3 regions of the Alteromonas sp. H02 genome follow, and region 2 is predicted to be linked to each of the others. Evidence: predicted binding sites of a transcription regulator. Region 2 holds the regulator's gene; each other region holds the start of a gene.
What was found. Region 2 encodes sigma-54, which starts transcription at its own class of promoters, with help from an activator protein. Its sites were predicted from a motif close to GTTGGCACGNNNNTNGNNT; they were not measured.
Positions count from the first base shown of each region.

Region 1: the regulator sigma-54 is predicted to act here: its motif matches at 2,614-2,632, upstream of glnA (glutamate--ammonia ligase).
Region 3: the regulator sigma-54 is predicted to act here: its motif matches at 2,004-2,022, upstream of AC566Q_RS13965 (DUF4168 domain-containing protein).

Region 1 covers NZ_CM185021.1:1,150,736-1,155,115, reverse strand. The annotation lists gene AC566Q_RS05230 (response regulator) at 1-348, opposite strand, end outside; gene typA (translational GTPase TypA) at 461-2,290, opposite strand; gene glnA (glutamate--ammonia ligase) at 2,699-4,108, shown strand; gene AC566Q_RS05215 (IS4 family transposase) at 4,243-4,380, shown strand, end outside.
Region 2 covers NZ_CM185021.1:4,261,907-4,266,286, forward strand. The annotation lists gene lptC (LPS export ABC transporter periplasmic protein LptC) at 1-515, shown strand, start outside; gene lptA (lipopolysaccharide transport periplasmic protein LptA) at 547-1,056, shown strand; gene lptB (LPS export ABC transporter ATP-binding protein) at 1,053-1,778, shown strand; gene AC566Q_RS19785 (RNA polymerase factor sigma-54) at 1,846-3,324, shown strand; gene hpf (ribosome hibernation promoting factor) at 3,349-3,636, shown strand; gene ptsN (PTS IIA-like nitrogen regulatory protein PtsN) at 3,652-4,110, shown strand; gene rapZ (RNase adapter RapZ) at 4,135-4,380, shown strand, end outside.
Region 3 covers NZ_CM185021.1:3,024,282-3,028,661, forward strand. The annotation lists gene pyk (pyruvate kinase) at 170-1,606, shown strand; gene AC566Q_RS13965 (DUF4168 domain-containing protein) at 2,077-2,481, shown strand; gene AC566Q_RS13970 (NAD(P)H nitroreductase) at 2,555-3,106, opposite strand; gene AC566Q_RS13975 (HvfX family Cu-binding RiPP maturation protein) at 3,219-3,791, opposite strand; gene AC566Q_RS13980 (hypothetical protein) at 3,899-4,087, shown strand; gene sppA (signal peptide peptidase SppA) at 4,178-4,380, shown strand, end outside.

The sequences.
Region 1 (4,380 bases), 2.5 Mb from region 2:
CACCAGCTTTTTGCGCACAATGGGCTTTACCAGATAGGCAACCGCACCTAATTGACGGGCAAGCAATTTGGTTTGTCTGGATTCGTAAGCGGTCATAAAGATAAAGGGAAACATTAAATCTGCCGATCGAACGTCCCGCAGTAAGGCCAGCCCATCGAATCCGGGCATCACCATATCACTAATTACCATGTCGAGTGAATCGGATGTTTGTTTAAGCAGGAATTCACGCGCCAATGCACTGTTAGAAAAGCTAACAACATTTACCGGCAACTCAGACTCCAATACATCCACGATGAGTTCGAGGGTGATTTCGTCATCGTCAATGACAGCGATATTAAGTGGTTGCATGATCCGTCTGTGAATAAATAGTCAGACTATAATTTTAATAGAAAAAGGCCGGTTGTGTTAACAACCGGCCTTTTTACTTGAACCATTCAACGTTTCACTTGCAAGCAGTGAATTATTTCGGCGCGCGTGATGCCCGCTTACGATCGTTTTCGGTCAGCAGCTTCTTACGAATACGAATGCTTTCTGGCGTGACTTCTACCAGTTCGTCTTCGTCGATAAACTCAAGCGCCTGCTCCAGAGACATTTTCACCGGTGGCACCAGGGTTTGAGCTTCGTCGGTACCCGATGCACGAACGTTAGTCAGCTGTTTGCCTTTTAACGCGTTTACCGTCAGGTCGTTGTCACGGCTGTGAATACCGATAACCATCCCTTCGTAAACTTCAACACCGTGTCCGATAAACAGACGACCACGTTCCTGCAGATTAAACAGGGCGTTAGTCAGCGCTTTACCGTTAGCGTTAGCAATCAGTACACCATTCTTACGCTTACCAATTACGCCGCCTTTGTGCGGGCCGTAGTGGTCGAATGAATGGTACAGTAAACCTGAACCTGAGGTCAGCGTCATAAAGTCAGTCTGGAAACCAATCAAGCCACGGCTGGGGATCATAAAGTCGATACGTACACGACCTTTACCATCCGGTGACATGTCGGTCATTTCGGCCTTACGCAGACCCAGTTGCTCCATGATTGAGCCCTGATGCTGCTCTTCACAGTCGATGGTCAGCGTTTCAAACGGCTCCAGAACCTGGCCGTCTTCTTCTTTCAGAATTACTTCCGGGCGAGATACAGCCAGCTCGTAACCTTCACGGCGCATATTTTCGATCAGGATACCTAAGTGCAATTCACCACGCCCGGAGACGCGGAATTTATCCGGATCACTGGTTTCTTCAACGCGCAGTGCAACGTTATGAACCAGTTCGTCTTGTAAACGCTCAAGAATATTACGCGACGTAACATATTTACCCTCTTTACCAGCGAATGGCGAGGTGTTTACCTGGAACGTCATGGTAACCGTTGGCTCATCTACGCTCAGTGCCGGCAACGCTTCAACAGTGTTCACGTCACAAATGGTGTCTGAAATTTTCAGTTCACCCAGACCACTGATAGCGATGATGTCGCCAGCGGTAGCGTATTCTACTTCGTGGCGTTGCAGACCCAGATAACCATAAACCAGACCAACCTTACCGTTGCGTTTCTTGCCATCCGCGCCAACGATGGTGACTTGCTGGTTAATCTTAACGCTACCACGCTTGATACGGCCAACACCGATTACACCCACGTAAGAGTTGTAATCCAGCTGCGAAATTTGCATTTGGAACGCACCGTTAATGTCTGCATCCGGTGGTGATACCTGATCCACGATCATCTGGAACAATGGCGTCATATCTTCACCACTTTGATCAGCATCCATTGACGCCCAACCATTCAGAGCAGAAGCATAAACTACCTGGAAGTCCAGTTGGTCATCCGTAGCTCCAAGGTTATCAAACAGATCAAATACCTGGTCCATTACCCAGTCAGGACGTGCACCGGGTTTGTCGATTTTGTTGATTACCACAATCGGCTTTAAGCCCTGAGCAAATGCTTTTTGCGTTACGAAACGCGTTTGCGGCATAGGGCCTTCCTGCGCATCAACAAGCAGCAGTACCGAGTCCGCCATCGACATAACGCGCTCAACCTCACCACCGAAATCGGCATGTCCGGGAGTGTCTACGATATTGATGCGGTAATCGTTCCAGTTGATGGCGGTATTTTTCGCCAGGATGGTAATACCACGTTCTTTTTCAATATCGTTAGAATCCATCACGCGTTCCTGTGCCTCGCCTCTGGTTTCTAAAGTACCAGACTGCTGCAGCAGTTTATCTACCAGAGTAGTTTTACCATGGTCAACGTGCGCGATGATCGCGATATTTCTTAGCTTATTGATGTCAGTTACATTCATTGAATTTCAACCCGCAAAAAACTCCCACGCGGCATCATTGCCGATGCAACAAAGAGATTTTGCAATTTTCTCGTACAGATAAAAGGAAATGAGCGCGGATTGTACAGAAATTCTCGCTGCATTGCGCATGTTTTTTTAGGTTTAAAGAAAAATTAATCTGTTGATTAAGCCTGCGGGCAGTGAAAGAATGCTAGAAGGAAACAAAGCTTTGCTGACACTTCCTTCTGCACCAAAATAAAACATAAAATCACCATAATGGTGCATGATAAGTTATATTAATTGACGACAGCCCGGAATACTGCGTTGTTCAGCCTTTACAAGTAGCTGGCATGAATATCGCTTACGATTTTTCCACCTGATGATTCGGCTCCCCGAACATCAAATTTACGAAACAACCTGGAGGACACGATGTCAATTGAGAAGGCATTAGAATTAATTAAATCAAGCGAAGCCAAGTTTGTTGACCTTCGCTTTACCGACACAAAAGGTAAAGAGCAACACGTCTCTATCCCTGTATCATGCGTAGATGACGATTTCTTCGAAGAAGGTAAGATGTTCGATGGCTCTTCAATCGCTGGTTGGAAAGGAATCAACGAATCAGACATGATCCTAATGCCTGACGCGGCAACTGCCGTTGTTGACCCGTTTGCTGAGGAAACTCAGGTTAACATCCGTTGTGACATCGTTGAGCCTTCAACTATGGAAGGTTACGACCGTGACCCACGCTCTATCGCACGCCGTGCTGAAGAGTTCCTGAAGTCTACGGGTATTGGTGACACTGTTTTATTCGGCCCTGAGCCAGAATTCTTCCTGTTTGACGACATCAAGTTCCACACTGATATGTCAGGCTCAATGTATAAAATCGACTCTTCTGAAGCAGCCTGGAACTCAGGTTCAGAATTCGCTGACGGTAACATGGGTCACCGTCCAGGCGTTAAAGGCGGTTACTTCCCGGTTCCACCAGTAGATTCTGCGCACGATCTGCGTGCTGCAATGTGTCTGGTAATGGAAGAAATGGGTCTGGTTGTTGAAGCACACCACCACGAAGTAGCGACTGCTGGTCAGAACGAAATTGCTTGTCAGTTCAACACTATGGTTGCTAAAGCTGACGAAATCCAGATCTACAAGTATGTTGTTCATAACGTTGCTCACGCTTACGGTCAGACAGCGACTTTCATGCCTAAGCCACTGGTTGGTGATAACGGTTCTGGTATGCACTGTCACCAGTCTATCGGTAAAGATGGCAAAAACATCTTCGCTGGCGACAAGTATGCAGGTCTTTCTGAAGAAGCACTTTATTACATTGGCGGTATCATCAAGCACGCTCGCGCGATCAACGCTTTTGCTAATGCTTCGACTAACTCATACAAGCGTCTGGTACCTGGCTTCGAAGCGCCGGTAATGCTGGCATACTCTGCACGTAACCGTTCAGCTTCAATCCGTATTCCTTACGTAACCAGCGATAAAGCGCGTCGTATCGAAGTACGCTTCCCTGACCCAACAGCTAACCCATATCTGGCATTTACTGCCATGCTGATGGCGGGTATCGACGGTATTAAGAACAAGATCCACCCTGGTGATGCAGCGGATAAAGACTTATACGATCTGCCGGCTGAAGAAGCACTGGCAATCCCAACTGTTGCAAGCTCGCTGGAAATGGCGCTTGAAGCACTGGATAGTGACCGTGAATTCTTAACTGCTGGCGGCGTAATGTCTGACGACATGATCGACGCTTACATCGAACTGAAGATGGAAGAAGTCACTAAACTGAACATGACCACTCACCCTGTTGAGTTCGACATGTACTACAGCGTATAAAACGTTGTATTAAGATATATACCAAAAGCCCGCATCTGCGTAATGCCGATCAGTTAAGAAATTTATACTGATCGGTTGACCGATCTTTCTACGGGTTCACAATCCGATATCAGTCTCTGGTATCGGATTTTTTTATGTCTTTACTTACACACCTCGATGATACATTTGGTCATGCAGAAGATTTGAATGCTATCGATAAACTGATGTCTTTCGTTGACCCCGAACTTCTCCAGCAAGCTTATGAATTATCGGGTGTAGCGACCGTCAGGCGT
Region 2 (4,380 bases):
TGCTTTACCTGCCCGGGTTTCTGGCAGAAGAACCGCTTATCCCCCCGGATCAGGATGTATTGGCCATTACACCCAGTTATAAAGCCCGTAACCTGACCACCACCTTATATAACGAACAGGGTCAGCGCGTGCATGAAGTATTTTCATCTACCATGGAAAACTACGAGCAGCTGGGCTTTGTGTTGTTTTTAGCGCCGCAGTACACCATTTACCAGGAGTCTGGCGAGCCACCCTGGCAGGTAGTCGCCGACGAAGGGACGTTGTATGATAACAATATGATACAACTGGAAAATAACGTAGTGATTGTGAGTAAGGACCAGGCTGACTTTGTACAGCGGGTAACCACAGACTACCTTGAGATAGATTTGGACCAACAAACCATGGTTTCCGACGCCAGGGTGGAAATTTCGGGGCCTGATTTCCTGATATTTAGTAACGGACTTCGCGCCAACCTATTGAATAAAACTTATGAGTTGAATCAACATGTGCAAACGACTTATTCCCCTGCTAACTAGCCTGTCGCTGACGCTCTCGCCGGCGGTGGTCATGGCAGCCAAGTCTGATTTCAAAAAAGACATCGAGGTGTTTTCCGAGTCACAGTTCCTCGACGGTAAGAATAAAAAGTCTATCCTGATTGATAATGTACAGGTTACCCAGGGCTCGCTCAGCATTAAGGCCGACCGGGTAGAAGTAGAAGCTGGCGGCGGCAAGGGCAAGGAAATATTTATCGCTACTGGCAAACCTGCTGTATACAGCCAGACTCTGGACGATGGCCGGGTTGTGGAAGCCCGTGCATTTGAGATCCGTTATGAAGTGGCGAATCGCACTATTTCGCTGGCCGGTGATGCCGAATTGAATCAGAATACCAGTGTCGTAAAAGGTGAAACCATCGTTTACGACATGGAAAAAGAACAACTTAAAGCCACCGGTGACGGCAGCGGCAGTGAAGATGGCCGGGTGCGTACCGTGTTTAGTCTGGAAGATATTGAAGCCGTGCGCGACGAAAGCAAGGCCAGTGATAGCACAGACGACCAACAGGATAATGACAACGAATGACCACCCTGACCGCCACCCACTTAGCTAAGTCGTATAAGTCCCGGCAGGTAGTAAGGGATGTTAGCGTTGAGGTATCTGCCGGCCAGATTGTTGGCCTGTTAGGCCCCAATGGTGCAGGTAAAACCACCACTTTTTACATGATTGTAGGCCTGGTGGCACTGGATAAGGGCGATATTCGCATCGACGAGATGGATCTGACCCGCCAGCCCATGCACGAACGTGCCCGCAACGGAATTGGTTATCTACCCCAGGAAGCCTCTATTTTCAGAAAGTTAACGGTTTTTGACAATATCATGGCAATATTGCAGACACGCAAAGACCTTTCTTCTGCCGAACAGCAAAATGAAGCCGATGCGCTACTTGATGAATTCAATATCAACCATATACGTAATAGTACAGGGATGAGTTTGTCGGGGGGAGAGCGGCGTCGGGTAGAAATTGCCAGGGCACTGGCGGCGAATCCAAAATTTATTTTGCTCGATGAACCCTTTGCGGGAGTTGACCCAATTTCGGTTAATGATATAAAGAAGATCATACAGCATCTTCGTGACCGTGGAATTGGTATCCTGATTACCGACCACAACGTCCGGGAAACCCTCGACGTATGCGAGAAAGCCTACATTGTGAGTCAGGGGGAATTAATCGCCCAGGGCACCGCCGAACAGGTTTTAAGTAATCAAAAGGTCAAGGATGTATACCTGGGTGAGCAATTCAGGCTATAGTTAGATGCATATAGACAACAAATTTTGTCCCGATCAATAATAAGCAAGGCGTTAAGAACAGAAGTAGATGAAACCATCTTTACAGCTCAAATTTAGTCAACAACTTACTATGACGCCACAATTGCAGCAGGCGATTAAACTGCTGCAACTATCTACTCTGGATTTACAACAGGAAATCCAGGAAGCGCTCGATTCAAATCCGTTATTGGAAGTTGATGACAACAGCGACAACGATACGGTTGAGAAAAGTAAACTCGATGCGGAAGCGGATGCCGCAGCAACCGCCAGCACCGAGACCAGCATGGACACCAATGAGGCCCTCGAAAAGAACGAGTTGCCCGACGAATTACCCATCGACAGCACCTGGGATGAATATTATTCGGCCTCCTCAGCGCCAGCGCCAGGCCCTGCTTCCAACGACGATGAGAATGTTTTTCAGGGTGAAACCACCGACAATATTCAGGACCACCTGCTCTGGCAAATGCGCCTCACGCCCTTCAGCGATGTAGACCGTGCCATTGCGATTGCCATTATTGATTCGATTGACGAATCAGGATATTTAACCGTAACAGTTGAAGATATCCTGCAGAGCGTCAATACTGAAGATATGGAAGAACCGGTTGAAGTGGACGAAATTGAATGCGTGCTGAAACGGATCCAAATGTTCGACCCGATTGGTTCAGGCTCACGTACCCCGCAGGAGTGTCTACTGGTCCAGTTAAAACAATTTGCTCCCGACACGCCATGGCTCAAGGAAGCAAAAACCCTGATTGAAGACTATGCCGACCTGCTGGGCAGCAAGGACTATCGCACCTTAATGCGTAAATCACGCCTGAAGGAAGACGATTTGCGTGAAGCAATGCGCTTACTGCAAACCCTTAATCCGCGTCCGGGCAGTGCATTAATTACTCAGGAGCCCGAGTACGTTATTCCCGACGTATCGGTCACCAAGAAAAAAGGCCGTTGGGTGGTTGAACTCAATCCCGACAGCCTGCCAAAACTGAGCGTAAATCAGCAGTACGCTGCCATGAGCCGTCAGGCCCGCAACAGTTCAGATTCCCAGTTTATTCGCTCGCATATGCAGGAAGCCAAGTGGTTTATCAAGAGCCTGGAGTCGCGTAACGAAACCTTGCTCAAGGTTGCTAACTGCATTGTGCAGCAGCAAATGGGCTTTTTCGAACACGGCCCGGAAATGATGAAGCCTATGGTCCTCAATGACGTAGCCGAAATGGTTGATATGCATGAATCTACCATTTCGCGGGTAACCACTCAGAAATACATGCACACCCCCCGCGGTATTTTTGAACTGAAGTATTTCTTCTCCAGCCACGTAGCCACCGAGTCGGGCGGAGAATGTTCATCTACTGCCATCCGCGCTCTGATTAAAAAACTGGTTGCCGCCGAGAAGCCCAGTAAACCACTAAGCGACAGCAAAATTGCTCAATTGTTGGCCGAACAAGGTATAAAAGTTGCCCGGCGGACAATAGCAAAATACCGGGAATCCTTGTCGATTCCACCGTCTAACCAACGCAAGAGCCTTATTTAGGCCGAAATATAAGGAAGACGAACTATGCAAATAAATCTTACAGGTCATCACATCGAGATAACCGATTCTTTGCGTAATTATGTTGATACCAAGTTTAGTAAACTGGAGCGCCACTTTGATCACATATCCAATGTGCATGTGATCCTCAACGTGGAAAAGCTTGCTCAAAAAGCCGAAGCCACGATGCATTTGAGTGGCGCGGAAGTATTTGCCTCGTCAGAAAATCAAGATATGTATGCCGCGATAGACAGTATGGTCGACAAACTGGATCGCCAGGTAATTAAGCATAAGGAAAAGCTCAAAAAGCACTAGGCCCAATTTAACCTTATGAATATTCAAGCCTTAGTTAGCCTGGATCGCACTGAATGTGCGGTCCAGTGCAACAGTAAAAAAAGAATTTTAGAAATCATCAGCGATATTGCTGCCGAAACCAACGCCGAAATTCAAAAAGAAGACGCGCTTAACGCCCTGCTCAGTCGTGAAAAAATGGGCAGCACCGGCATTGGCAATGGCATAGCGTTGCCGCATGGCAGACTGGCTAATCTTTCCAACGTAACAGCCGTGGTAGTAACCACCAACCCAGCCATTGCCTTTGACGCCATTGATGATAAACCGGTTGATATCTTTTTTGCCATTCTGGTACCAGAAAACCAGACCGAGGGGCATTTGCAGACCCTCGCCACGATTGCCGGCAAGTTAAGCCAGAAAAGCATTGTAAAAACCATCCGTAACGCCGAATCGAAGGAACAGGTTATCGCCGCACTATGCGACGAGGCTGCAAATTAGTCCGGCAGGGAGTCTGACAAAACCATGAAACTCATTATCATCAGCGGGCGCTCCGGCTCCGGCAAATCCGTTGCGCTAAGGGCGCTGGAAGATTTAGGCTACTACTGCGTTGATAACATTCCGGTAAACCTGCTCCCCACCCTCACCCATACCGTGGTCGACGAATACGATCAGGTAGCCGTGAGCATCGACGTGCGTAACCTGCCAAAGGATCCCGATGAATTAGTTGAGATTCTCGACTATCTGCCCTCGTCCTGGTCGATGACCATT
Region 3 (4,380 bases), 1.2 Mb from region 2:
GTTACTTTTTATTGCCATCGCTGTTCAGACCATCATAAAGAATCTTTAATCAACCATTCACAATTTGGTCAAATTCGTCTACTATTTTGTAATTAAATTACGAAATAGATTTTCAGCTATACTTAATCACTGGTTGTCCCACATAAACTATTAACAAGCGATAACACACATGACTAGAAGAACGAAAATCCTGGCTACTTTAGGGCCTGCTACAGACACGCAAGAAAAAATTGAAGCGATTATTGCCGCCGGAGCAAACGTAGTACGCATGAATTTTTCCCATGGCCAGGCCGAAGATCATATCGAGCGCGCCAAGCGTGTCCGCGCTGCTGCTGCCAAGCTGGGCAAATACGTAGCGATTTTAGGCGACCTGCAGGGGCCAAAAATCCGGGTTTCACGCTTTACCAACGATAAAGTTTTCCTTAATGAAGGCGACCCGTTTGTGCTGGATGCAGAGCTTGACCGCGATGCAGGTACTGAGCAACAGGTTGGTATCGATTATAAGGCGCTGCCTGACGATGTTAGCACCGGCGATATCCTGTTACTCGACGATGGCCGTATTCAATTAGAAGTGACCGGCGTTGATGGCCGCAAAGTGCTGACTAAAGTAACTGTAGGCGGCAAACTGTCTAATAATAAAGGCATCAATCGTCTGGGTGGCGGTTTGTCTGCTGAAGCACTGACTGAAAAAGACAAGCGTGACATCCTTACTGCCGCTGAAATTGGCGTTGATTACCTTGCAGTCTCTTTCCCACGCAGCGGTGCAGACCTGAACTATGCCCGCGAACTGGCCGAAGCAGCCGGCTGTAAAGCCAAAATCTGCGCCAAGGTAGAACGCGCTGAAGCCGTTGCTACGGATGAAGCCATTGATGACATTATCAGCGCATCAGACGCGGTAATGGTTGCCCGTGGCGATTTGGGTGTGGAAATTGGTGATGCAGAGCTGGTTGGTGTTCAGAAAAAGCTGATCGCCCGTTCTCGTCAGTTAAATAAGGTGGTTATCACGGCAACTCAGATGATGGAGTCGATGATTGAAAGCCCAATGCCTACCCGTGCAGAAGTAATGGACGTGGCTAACGCTGTACTGGACGGTACCGATGCGGTAATGCTCTCAGCAGAAACTGCGGCGGGTAGCTATCCGGTTGAAACCGTAAAAGCCATGGCCCGTGTTTGTGAAGGCGCAGAAACCCACCCAAGTGTAAAAATCTCCAAGCACCGCATGGACGAACTATTTGGTTCAGTGCACGAGACTATCGCTTTATCAGCGGTTTATGCTGCTAATCACTTACCGGGTGTAAAGGCTATTGTAGGCTTAACAGAAAGTGGCAGCACGCCGCGTCTGATGTCGCGTATCACCACTACCCTGCCGATTGTTGCCATGTCACGTCACGAAGAAACGCTTAATCTGATGGCGTTATACCGTGGCGTAAAACCGGTTTTCTTTGACTCTCGCGACAGTGCACCCGGTGAGCTGCGTAAAGATGTCGTAGCCCTGCTGAAAGAGAAAAACCTGGTGGAGAACGGTGATATCGTGATCCTGACCCACGGTGACCGCATGGAAACTATCGGCGCCACTGACGCGATCAAAATTATCGTCGTTGAATAAAACCAGCAATACGCTGCATGCTGAAGCCGGGAACGCCAATGGCGGTCCCGGCTTCGCTATTACTAACACTCCACAACCATCTAGTCGCCTGCCCCGTAACATTTTCATTAATCGCCAAAGCTCTCGACAACCGTTTCCCCCTAAACCTATTTATGCAGTGTTAACCTGAGTGACTTGTTAGTGCTTGCGATTTCCAAAAAATGCCCCGCCACTGGCGCAGCCAGACAATTAAAACCAATGCCCCCATGTCCATAGAATTCTAGTGCCCATGTAATTTTGCATGACATCCCGCCGCCACCGTGAAAAATTGCGACACATTCTGAAAGCGAGACCAGTTAGCGCTGAGAAAATAACCACCAAAATACAATAAACCATTGTTTAAATTAATGATTTACAACCTGGCATAGCACTCGCTTTGTAAAATATGACATTCCCTGTAATGGGGTCATTCATCAAATTGGAGTGTATATATGACACGACTTGCAAAACTCATTGCCTTAACGCTTTCTCTAACCACCGGCGCAGTTTCTTCGGTTTACGCAGCCCAGAAAGTGCAGGACAACGAAAAAGCAATGAATCAAATTCAGACTTCTGTTGAACAACAACAGTTTGATGATTCAACGTTACAAAAATTTACCGTGGCGATGTATGCAGTACAAGATGTCGCGAAAAAGTTTGAGGTTAAGCTGCAACAAGAGCAATCCACCGAAAAACAGCAGCAACTGCAAACCAACGCGCGTGAAGCGATGGTAGACGAAATAAAACAAGCTGGTCTGGAGGTAAAAACTTATACCACTATCGCTCAGCGGGTGCGTCAGGATGAAGCGCTTCGCCAACGGATAATGAACATCGTTAACGATCAGGATAATAGCTAGCCTTTCCTATCAGCAATGCGCCACCGACAGGTGGCGCTTTTTTTCTCAGTAAAGAGCAGTGTCAGAATAGCCGTTATGCAAAGACAGTAAAGTAGTCTTCCGGTTCAAGTTCTGGCTTGGGTCCTGCGTCTTGTGCTGGCGTACCCAGATATAAAAAGCCAACAATTTCGTTGTCGGCAGATACACCCAGCCCTTCTTTTACAATATTGCAATGGGCATAATCGCCGGTGCGCCACATGCCCTGAAAGCCCTGGGCAACCGCAGCCATTTGCATGGCCATAGCCGCACAACTGGCCGACGCGAACTGTTCTACCTGAGGCACTTTTTCGTGTTCCTGATAGGCCGTGGTGATCACAATAATCATCGGCGCACGGGTAGGTAACTGCGGCGCGCGCTGTATTTCACGTTCCGTTTTATCATTATCAATAGCAGACTGCTCAAACAGTGCACCGAGCTTGTCGAGTCCTTTGCCCTCACACACTATAAATCGCCATGGCTTAAGTGCCGCGTGATCCGGCGCCCGCAAAGCCGCGCGTTTAATATTATCCAACGCCTCGCCAGCCGGTGCCGGCGCGGTTAGTCGGGGCTGTGAGCGACGATTGATAACAAGTTCCAGTGCATCCATGGTGCTCTCCTTCTGGCAAAATAATTAGTTTACCCGTGCTGATACGGGCTATTTCACAAAAAGACCAGCATACTGGCAAGCGATTTTAGTGCAATCCCTGCAATATAATTTATTAGTGATTAAAATGCCGCGCCAGATAATAATCAATACTCACATAACGCCCGCCACCAAAGCAGAACAGCACCATAAGCATAATAAAATAAGTAGCGGCAAACTCTATACCGTTATTCAGGATCACAAAGTTACCACTGGATGTCAGCCAGTCGATATAACCGTGTTCGTTAAGAATAGCTTTCGCTGCAGAGAGCTTCTCAGGGGCCGCCATGACAGATTCATTTGTTAACAGCGTACCATCGGCCAGCCAGCTGCCTGCATCGGCAATAGCCGGCCATCCGTACTGCCAGTGGACGGTAATCATGGCCACTACCATGGTTATCATTAAAGGAATAGCGGTTAGCCGGGTAGCCAGGCCTAGCACTAAAAACGCAGCCCCAATAAACTCACTCAATGCAGCCAGGCCAGCCAGTAAAAATGGCAGCGGCAACCCCAACCCGTAGTCCGGATTACCAAACCAGTCTACCGTGCTGTCGAAGTTAGCCAGTTTCTGCCAGCCCGCCTGAGCCATAACCGGAGCCAGATATAACCTTGTTAGTAACAGGGGAATACCGTTCAGGGATGCTGCCATCCCATTTAATTTAGTATTTAACTTACGGATAATTGCGCTCACCACGGTTTACCTCAATAATGCCAATTACGATTAAGACCGCGGGGTAACGTTATTTCTTTCAATCGATGAGTCGTTTTTCTCAGTTAATGCAAAAAGGTCAGCGCAAGGTAAATTACAGGCAACGTCAGGGACGCCTGTTAATGACCCTGTCTGATGAACAGCACAAAGCCATTGCCAGGTTGATTCAGCAATGGCTGGATGACAGTGCTGATCAACCAGTTGCATCCTCTGCCGAGAAGAAGCGTCATAGATAAAGGCAATAACATTTCATTACAAAATTAACTCGCGATAATTTTTTGAATCGATAACATTAGGTTGTTTTGTTAATTAGGTAAGTAGTCAGTATGGCCGAAAAAAGTAAAAGCTGGACCAAAGCGCTGTTTGTGGGGTTATGGACTGCCCTGAATTTTTGTCGAAAATTATTTTTCAACGTTGTGTTTCTGGTCATTATCATAGGCATTATCGCAGTGGCCAGCCGTGAAGAGAGCGTCCCACAGGTAACCCCTGGCAGCGCCCTGATGCTTACCCTTAATGGCGCACTGGTCAT